DNA from 2 places in the Sphaerisporangium aureirubrum genome. Region 2 is predicted to be linked to the other one. Evidence: predicted binding sites of a transcription regulator. Region 2 holds the regulator's gene; the other holds the start of a gene.
The links. The regulator LexA, encoded in region 2, represses DNA repair genes until DNA is damaged. The targets are predictions, from matches to a motif close to TCGAACANNTGTTCGA.

Region 1: the regulator LexA is predicted to act here: its motif matches at 2,185-2,200, upstream of recA (recombinase RecA).

Annotation. Positions count from the first base shown of each region.
Region 1 covers NZ_JBHSRF010000046.1:22,027-25,434, forward strand. Annotated here, with positions in the region: gene ACFP1K_RS25955 (ATP-dependent helicase) at 1-1,163, opposite strand, end outside; gene ACFP1K_RS25960 (VOC family protein) at 1,358-1,846, shown strand; gene ACFP1K_RS25965 (DUF3046 domain-containing protein) at 1,910-2,104, shown strand; gene recA (recombinase RecA) at 2,311-3,396, shown strand.
Region 2 covers NZ_JBHSRF010000002.1:212,487-215,894, forward strand. Annotated here, with positions in the region: gene ACFP1K_RS02360 (vitamin B12-dependent ribonucleotide reductase) at 1-127, opposite strand, end outside; gene nrdR (transcriptional regulator NrdR) at 228-707, opposite strand; gene lexA (transcriptional repressor LexA) at 1,272-1,982, shown strand; gene leuS (leucine--tRNA ligase) at 2,048-3,408, opposite strand, start outside.

The DNA of each region.
Region 1 (3,408 bases), on a different contig from region 2:
TGCGCCCGGACGATCTCGGGCACGACCCCCTTGGTCGCCCCCGCCTGCGCCATGATCTCCGCGGGGGCCTGCCGCGCGCCCGGCCCGGGACCGTCCTCGCCGGTGGCGTGGCCCTCGGCGGACCGCTCGTAGGCCAGTTCGTTGAGGCGGGAGCACAGGCGCTCGGCCAGGCGGCGGGAGTTGGCGAAGACGATGGTCGAGCGGTGGGAGCCGATCAGGGCGAGGAGGTGCTCCTCGACGTGCGGCCAGATCGACCGGCGCGGCGGTTCCTGCATCGCCCACGGGTCCGCGTCGCCGTCCGCCTCGGGGCCGGTGCCGCCGGGGGAGTGGGGGCCGGGGAGGGCCCGGGGGGAGTCCAGCTCGGTCATGTCCTCGACCGGGACGATCACCTGGACCTCGATGACCTTGTCGGACGGCGGCTGCACCACGGTCGTCGGGCGGGAGCCGCCGAGGAACGCCGCGATCTCGCTCACCGGGCGGACCGTGGCCGACAGGCCGATGCGCTGGGCCGGCTGCGGGAGCAGCGCGTCCAGCCGTTCAAGGGTCAGCGCCAGGTGGGCGCCGCGCTTGGTGCCCGCGACCGCGTGGACCTCGTCGACGATGACGGTCTCGACCTCGCGCAGGGCGTCGCGCGCCTTGCTGGTCAGCAGGAGGTACAGCGACTCCGGGGTCGTGATCAGGATGTCGGCCGGGTGGGCGGCGAACCGGCGGCGGTCCTCGGCGGCGGTGTCACCCGAGCGGATCGCCACCGAGATGTCCGGGACGGGCAGCCCCATGGCCCGTGCCACCTGCCCGATCCCCGCCAGGGGCGCCCGGAGGTTGCGCTCGACGTCGACCGCCAGCGCCTTCAGCGGCGACACGTACACCACCCGGCACCGCCGCGGCCCCGCGCCGTCCTTTTCCTTCTTGGCGCTCTTCCCGGCCTTCGGCCCGGGGCCCGCCGGCTGCGTGCCCTCGGCCATGCGGGCGGCGGCCAGGCGGTCGAGGGACCACAGGAACGCGGCGAGGGTCTTGCCCGAGCCGGTGGGGGCCACCACCAGGGTGTTGTCGCCCCGGGCGATGGACCGCCAGGCGCCCTCCTGCGCCGCCGTGGGCGCCGCGAAGGCCCCGGTGAACCATCGCCTGGTCACCGGTGTGAAATGGTCGAACACCGAAACGGTCACCGTCTCATCATGCAACCCGCCACCGACAGAAACCGGCGCTCCCGTCCCGGACGGACCGATCCGCCGCTCAGGGACCTCGCCGCCCACCACGGGCGAGTCCGGCCGTCGTCCTGCCGGAACCTTTCGGCGCGGGGGCGCCGATGTGGCCGCCGGCGGGCTTGACACCGAGGACCCGGGGGACGTCACCTGAGAGCATGGACATCGACTACGCGGCGATCGATGCGGCCCGGGAGCGCATCCGGGACCAGCACCTCCACGCCCGGCGCCCGGAAAGCAGCGCCCGCGGGCTGCACCACTTCGCACTGATCTGCTCCGACGTCGAGCAGACCATCGAGTTCTACCAGGATCTGCTGGAGTTCCCGCTCACCGAGATCTTCGAGAACCGCGACTACAAGGGTTCCAACCATTTCTTCTTCGACATCGGCAACGGCAACCTGCTGGCGTTCTTCGACCTGCCGGGGCTGGACCTGTCGGAGTACCAGGAGGTCCTCGGCGGCCTGCACCACATCGCGATCTCGGTCGAGCGCGCCAAGTGGGAGAAGCTGCGCGGCAAGCTCGACGACGCGGGCATCCCGTACCAACTCGAGAGCGACGCCTCGATCTACTTCCGCGACCCGGACGGCGCCCGGCTGGAGCTGCTCGCCGACCCGCTCGGGGAGATGTACGGCAACAAGGTCATGTGAGCGGGCGCCCCACGCGGTGCGGCCGGGGTCCGGTCAGCCGGGGACCGCGACCATACTGGTGGGATGCGCCTCACTGAATTCTGGAACCGGATGAACCACCACTTCGGTGAGCGGTACGCCGAGTCCTGGGCGCGCGACTACGTCATCGCCCAGCTCGGCGGCCGTACCGTGACGCAGGCCTTCGCCGAGGGGGAGTCGGCCAAGAACATCTGGCGCGCGGTGTGCGACGTGGTCGACGTCGACCCGCGGCTGCGCTGAGCCCGCGCCCCCGGCCCGTCTCGGGCACGGTGGAGACGGCCCCGTCCGCGTCCGGCGAGCCGCCGGGAGTTCCCCCACGATCGAACAATAGTTCGCTATATTGAGAGCTGCCGACGCCCCGGTGCCGCGGGTTCCGGAAATTGTCGGTGCCACCCCGTAGCTTCCCAGGCGACGGAACGACTTCGACACCCTCCAGGGGGCATCCCATGGCAGCCAACGACCGCGAGAAGGCTCTTGAGACTGCGCTCGCTCAAATCGAGCGGCAGTTCGGCAAGGGCTCTGTCATGCGCCTCGGCGATGACGCCCGGGCCCCCATCGAGGTGATCCCGACCGGGGCCATCGCGCTCGACATCGCCCTCGGCATCGGGGGCTTCCCCCGGGGCCGCATCGTCGAGATCTACGGCCCCGAGTCCAGCGGTAAGACCACCGTGGCGCTGCACGCCGTCGCCAACGCCCAGCGGGGAGGCGGCATCGCGGCGTTCATCGACGCCGAGCACGCCCTCGACCCCGACTACGCGTCGAAGCTCGGCGTCGACACCGACGCGCTGCTGGTCTCCCAGCCCGACACCGGTGAGCAGGCCCTCGAGATCGCCGACATGCTGATCCGCTCCGGCGCGATCGACCTCGTCGTGATCGACTCTGTCGCGGCGCTGGTGCCGAAGGCCGAGATCGAGGGCGAGATGGGCGACAGCCACGTCGGGCTCCAGGCCCGGCTGATGTCCCAGGCGCTGCGCAAGGTCGCGGGCGCGCTCAGCAACACCGGCACGACCGCCATCTTCATCAACCAGCTCCGCGAGAAGATCGGCGTCATGTTCGGCTCGCCCGAGACCACGACCGGTGGCAAGGCGCTCAAGTTCTACGCCTCGGTCCGCCTCGACGTCCGCCGCATCGAGACCCTCAAGGACGGCACCGAGCCCGTCGGCAACCGCACCCGGGTCAAGGTCGTCAAGAACAAGATGGCCCCCCCGTTCCGCGTGGCCGACTTCGACATCCTCTACGGCTTCGGCATCTCCCGCGAGGGCGGCCTGATCGACATGGGCGTCGAGCAGGGCTTCGTCCGCAAGGCCGGCGCCTGGTACACCTACGAGGGCGACCAGCTCGGCCAGGGCAAGGAGAACGCCCGCAACTTCCTGAAGACCAACCCCGACATCGCCAACGAAATCGAAAAGAAGATCAAGGAAAAGCTGGGCGTAGGCCCCCGCATCGACACCCCCGCCGAGCCCGCAGCCGCCGCCACCACCTCCCCCGCCCCCACCCGCGCCCCCAAGGTCCCCAAGCCCGGCGACGTCTGACCGTCCCCGCCC
Region 2 (3,408 bases):
CACGGTGCTCCCAGCGCACCTGGTCGTACGGGTGCACACCGGGGGTGGTGTGGATACGCCTGATCTTCAAGCCCTTGGGGGCGCGCTTGCCCCCGCGTCCCACCGAGCCACTCACCGTCTCCGTCATGATCTCCCCCTTCCGGGGCCCTGGAGCCCTTGTTCCTGGAACACACCGTCACACCGCCCTGCCCCCCGCGTGGGGGACGTGTTCACCGTCTCGCCGGCCGTCACGCCGGCTCCGCCTGGCCCGCCGCCCTCGCGTCGCGCGCGGCCCGGAGCTGCTCGATCTCCGCCTCGAAGTCGGCGAGCGTCTCGAAGCCGCGGTACACCGAGGCGAACCGGAGATACGCCACCTCGTCCAGGTCGCGCAGCGGCCCGAGGATCGCCAGGCCCACCTGGTGGGCCGGGATCTCGGCCGCCCCTCTGGCCCGTATGCTCTCCTCGACCCGCTGGCCGAGCTGGGCGAGGGAGTCCTCGCTGACCGGGCGTCCCTGGCAGGCCCGCCGCACCCCGGCGATCACCTTGTCCCTGGAGAACGCCTCGGTCACCCCGCTGCGCTTGCTGACCATCAGCAGCACGGTCTCCTGCGTGGTGAACCGGCGTCCGCACTCGGGGCAGGTGCGCCGGCGGCGGATCGCGGCGCCGTCCTCGGTGGAGCGGCTGTCGATGACCCGGGTGTCCGGATGACGACAGAACGGACAGTGCACGTGTCACCTCCCCCGCCCATGCGGAACAGGCCGGCGCACTCGTCGATCTTGACTCGGTGCGCCGACGGAAACACAACCTATGGTGAACCACATCGGTGTAACTACTAGATGTTGTGGTCTAACCGTAGGAGTGCCGCCGCATGAACGCAAGTCGGCGCGACCCCTACGCGCGAACCACCCCGCCCATCAGCGATAACGGCACCGCGGACGGCGTGTCGCACCCCTGATCCCCTGCCGCACCCCTTGCCCCACCAGGCACGACCCGGATCCGCTCGCGGCGCCGGTGCAGAACCTTACGGAGACCGGCCGGGCGTGATCGACTTCGACACCCGTCCGGCATAAGATCGCAAAAGTCGAACACGAGAGCGATCGAACTCCCGTACGATGGCGGGCACGATAATGCCCGATCAGAGGCCCCATTATCGAACACGTGTTTGATGACGATCTTGAACGGAGTTATTGTCGCCGTGTGGGCGGCATTGCAGGCATGGCAGGCACACGGCGGCCGGGCTGGGCGGGCGCCACGGACCGAGCGCCTCACCGGCGCCCGGTGAGGAGGAGTTCATGAGCGAGCAGGAGATCGGCGCGGTCGTCAGCGACCTGGCCGTGCGAAGGCGTGACGAGCTCGGTCTCACCCCGAGGCAACGCAAGATCCTGGAAGTGATCCGCGACTCCGTGCAGCAGCGGGGTTATCCGCCCTCGATGCGCGAGATCGGCGAGGCCGTCCAGCTCACCAGCACCTCCAGCGTCTCCCACCAGCTCACCGCGCTCCAGCGCAAGGGATACCTCCGCCGCGACCCGCACCGCCCCCGTGCCCTGGAGGTCCGCCTGCCCGGCGAGCCGGCCCTCTGGGTCGACCCCGTCGGCGACGGCGAGGACGAGCCGCTGATCAGCAGGCCCACCGCCGCGTTCGTCCCGCTGGTCGGCCGCATCGCCGCCGGTGGCCCCATCCTCGCCGAGGAGCGCATCGAGGACGTCTTCGCGCTGCCCAAGCAGCTCGTGGGCGAGGGCACGCTGTTCCTGCTCCAGGTCGCCGGCGACTCCATGATCGAAGCCGCCATCGCGGACGGCGACTGGGTCGTGGTGCGCCAGCAGCCGGTCGCCGACAACGGCGACATCGTCGCGGCGATGATCGACGGCGAGGCCACCGTGAAGACCTTCAAGCGCAAGGACGGCCACGTCTGGCTGGTGCCGCAGAACCCCGTCTACGACCCCATCCCCGGCGACGAGGCCACCATCCTCGGCAAGGTCACCGCGGTCCTCCGCAAGCTCTGACCGGGTTCCGGCAGAGCGGCCGGGTCAGGCCTTCCTGACCCGGCTCACCAGCGATCGGCCCCCGGTCAGGGGACGATGTTGACCAGCTTCGGCGCCCGCACGATCACCTTGCGGGGCGCGCCGTCCAGGTACGTCCGCACCTTCTCCGAGGCCAGGGCCAGCTCCTCCAGCGCGGCACCGGAGATGTCGGGCGAGACCTCCAGGCGGTCGCGCACCTTCCCCGCCACCTGCACCACGCAGGTCACCGACTCCTGCACCAGCAGCGCGGGCTCGGCGGCCGGCCAGCCGGCCCGGGTGACCGACGGGCCGTGTCCCAGCCGCTCCCAGCCTTCCTCGGCGCAGTACGGCGCGACCAGGGACAGCAGCACCGCCAGGGTCTCGGCCGCCTCGCGCACCGCGGGGTCGGCCGCGCCTGGGCCCGTGTCGATGGCACGGCGCGCCGCGGTGGTCAGCTCCATGGTGCGGGCGACCGCCACGTTGAACTTGTGCGCCTCGACCAGCCGGGTGACCTCGTCGATGGTGCGATGGGTGACCTTGCGCAGCTCGGTGTCGCCGGACGAGAAGTCCGCTCCTGGCGCCGACGCGGCCCCGGCCTCCGCCATCACCCGGAACGCCCGGGCCAGGAACTTCTGCGACGCGGCGGCCGAGACGTCCGCCCAGTCGATGTCGTCCTCGGGCGGGCCGGCGAACACCATGGTCAGCCGGACCGCGTCCACGCCGAACGCGTCGATCTGCTCGCCCAGGTCGACGCCGTTGCCCAGCGACTTGGACATGGCCTTGCCCTGGTTGACGACCTGGCCTTGGTTCAGCAGGCGCAGGAAGGGCTCGGGGAAGTCCACCATGCCCATGTCGTGCAGCACCTTGGTGAAGAACCGCGAGTACAGCAGGTGCAGCACCGCGTGCTCCACACCGCCGACGTACTGGTCGATCGGCCCCCAGCGGCGCACCTGCTCCACGTCGAACGGCGCGTCGTCCAGCTGGGGCGAGCAGTAGCGCAGGAAGTACCACGAGGAGTCGACGAAGGTGTCCATCGTGTCGGTGTCGCGCAGCGCCGGGCCGTCGCACTTGGGGCAGGCGACGTTGACCCAGTCGGTGGCGCTGGCCAGCGGCGACACGCCCTTGGGCGCCAAGGCGTCGCCGCGCAGGTCGGGCAGCGTGACGGGCAGCTGGTCGTCGGGGACCGGCACCTCGCCGCAGTCGGGGCAGTGGATGATCGGGATGGGCGTGCCCCAGTAACGCTGGCGGGACAGCAGCCAGTCGCGCAGGCGGTAGTTGACCGCCGCCGCGCCGGTGCCGCGCTCGCCCAGGATCTCGACGATCCGGGCGATGGCGCCGGTCTTGGTCAGCCCGTCCAGCGGCCCGGAGTTGACCAGACGGCCCTCGCCCGGCGTCGCGGTGCCGCTCTCCGCTGGGTCGGGCAGGCCGG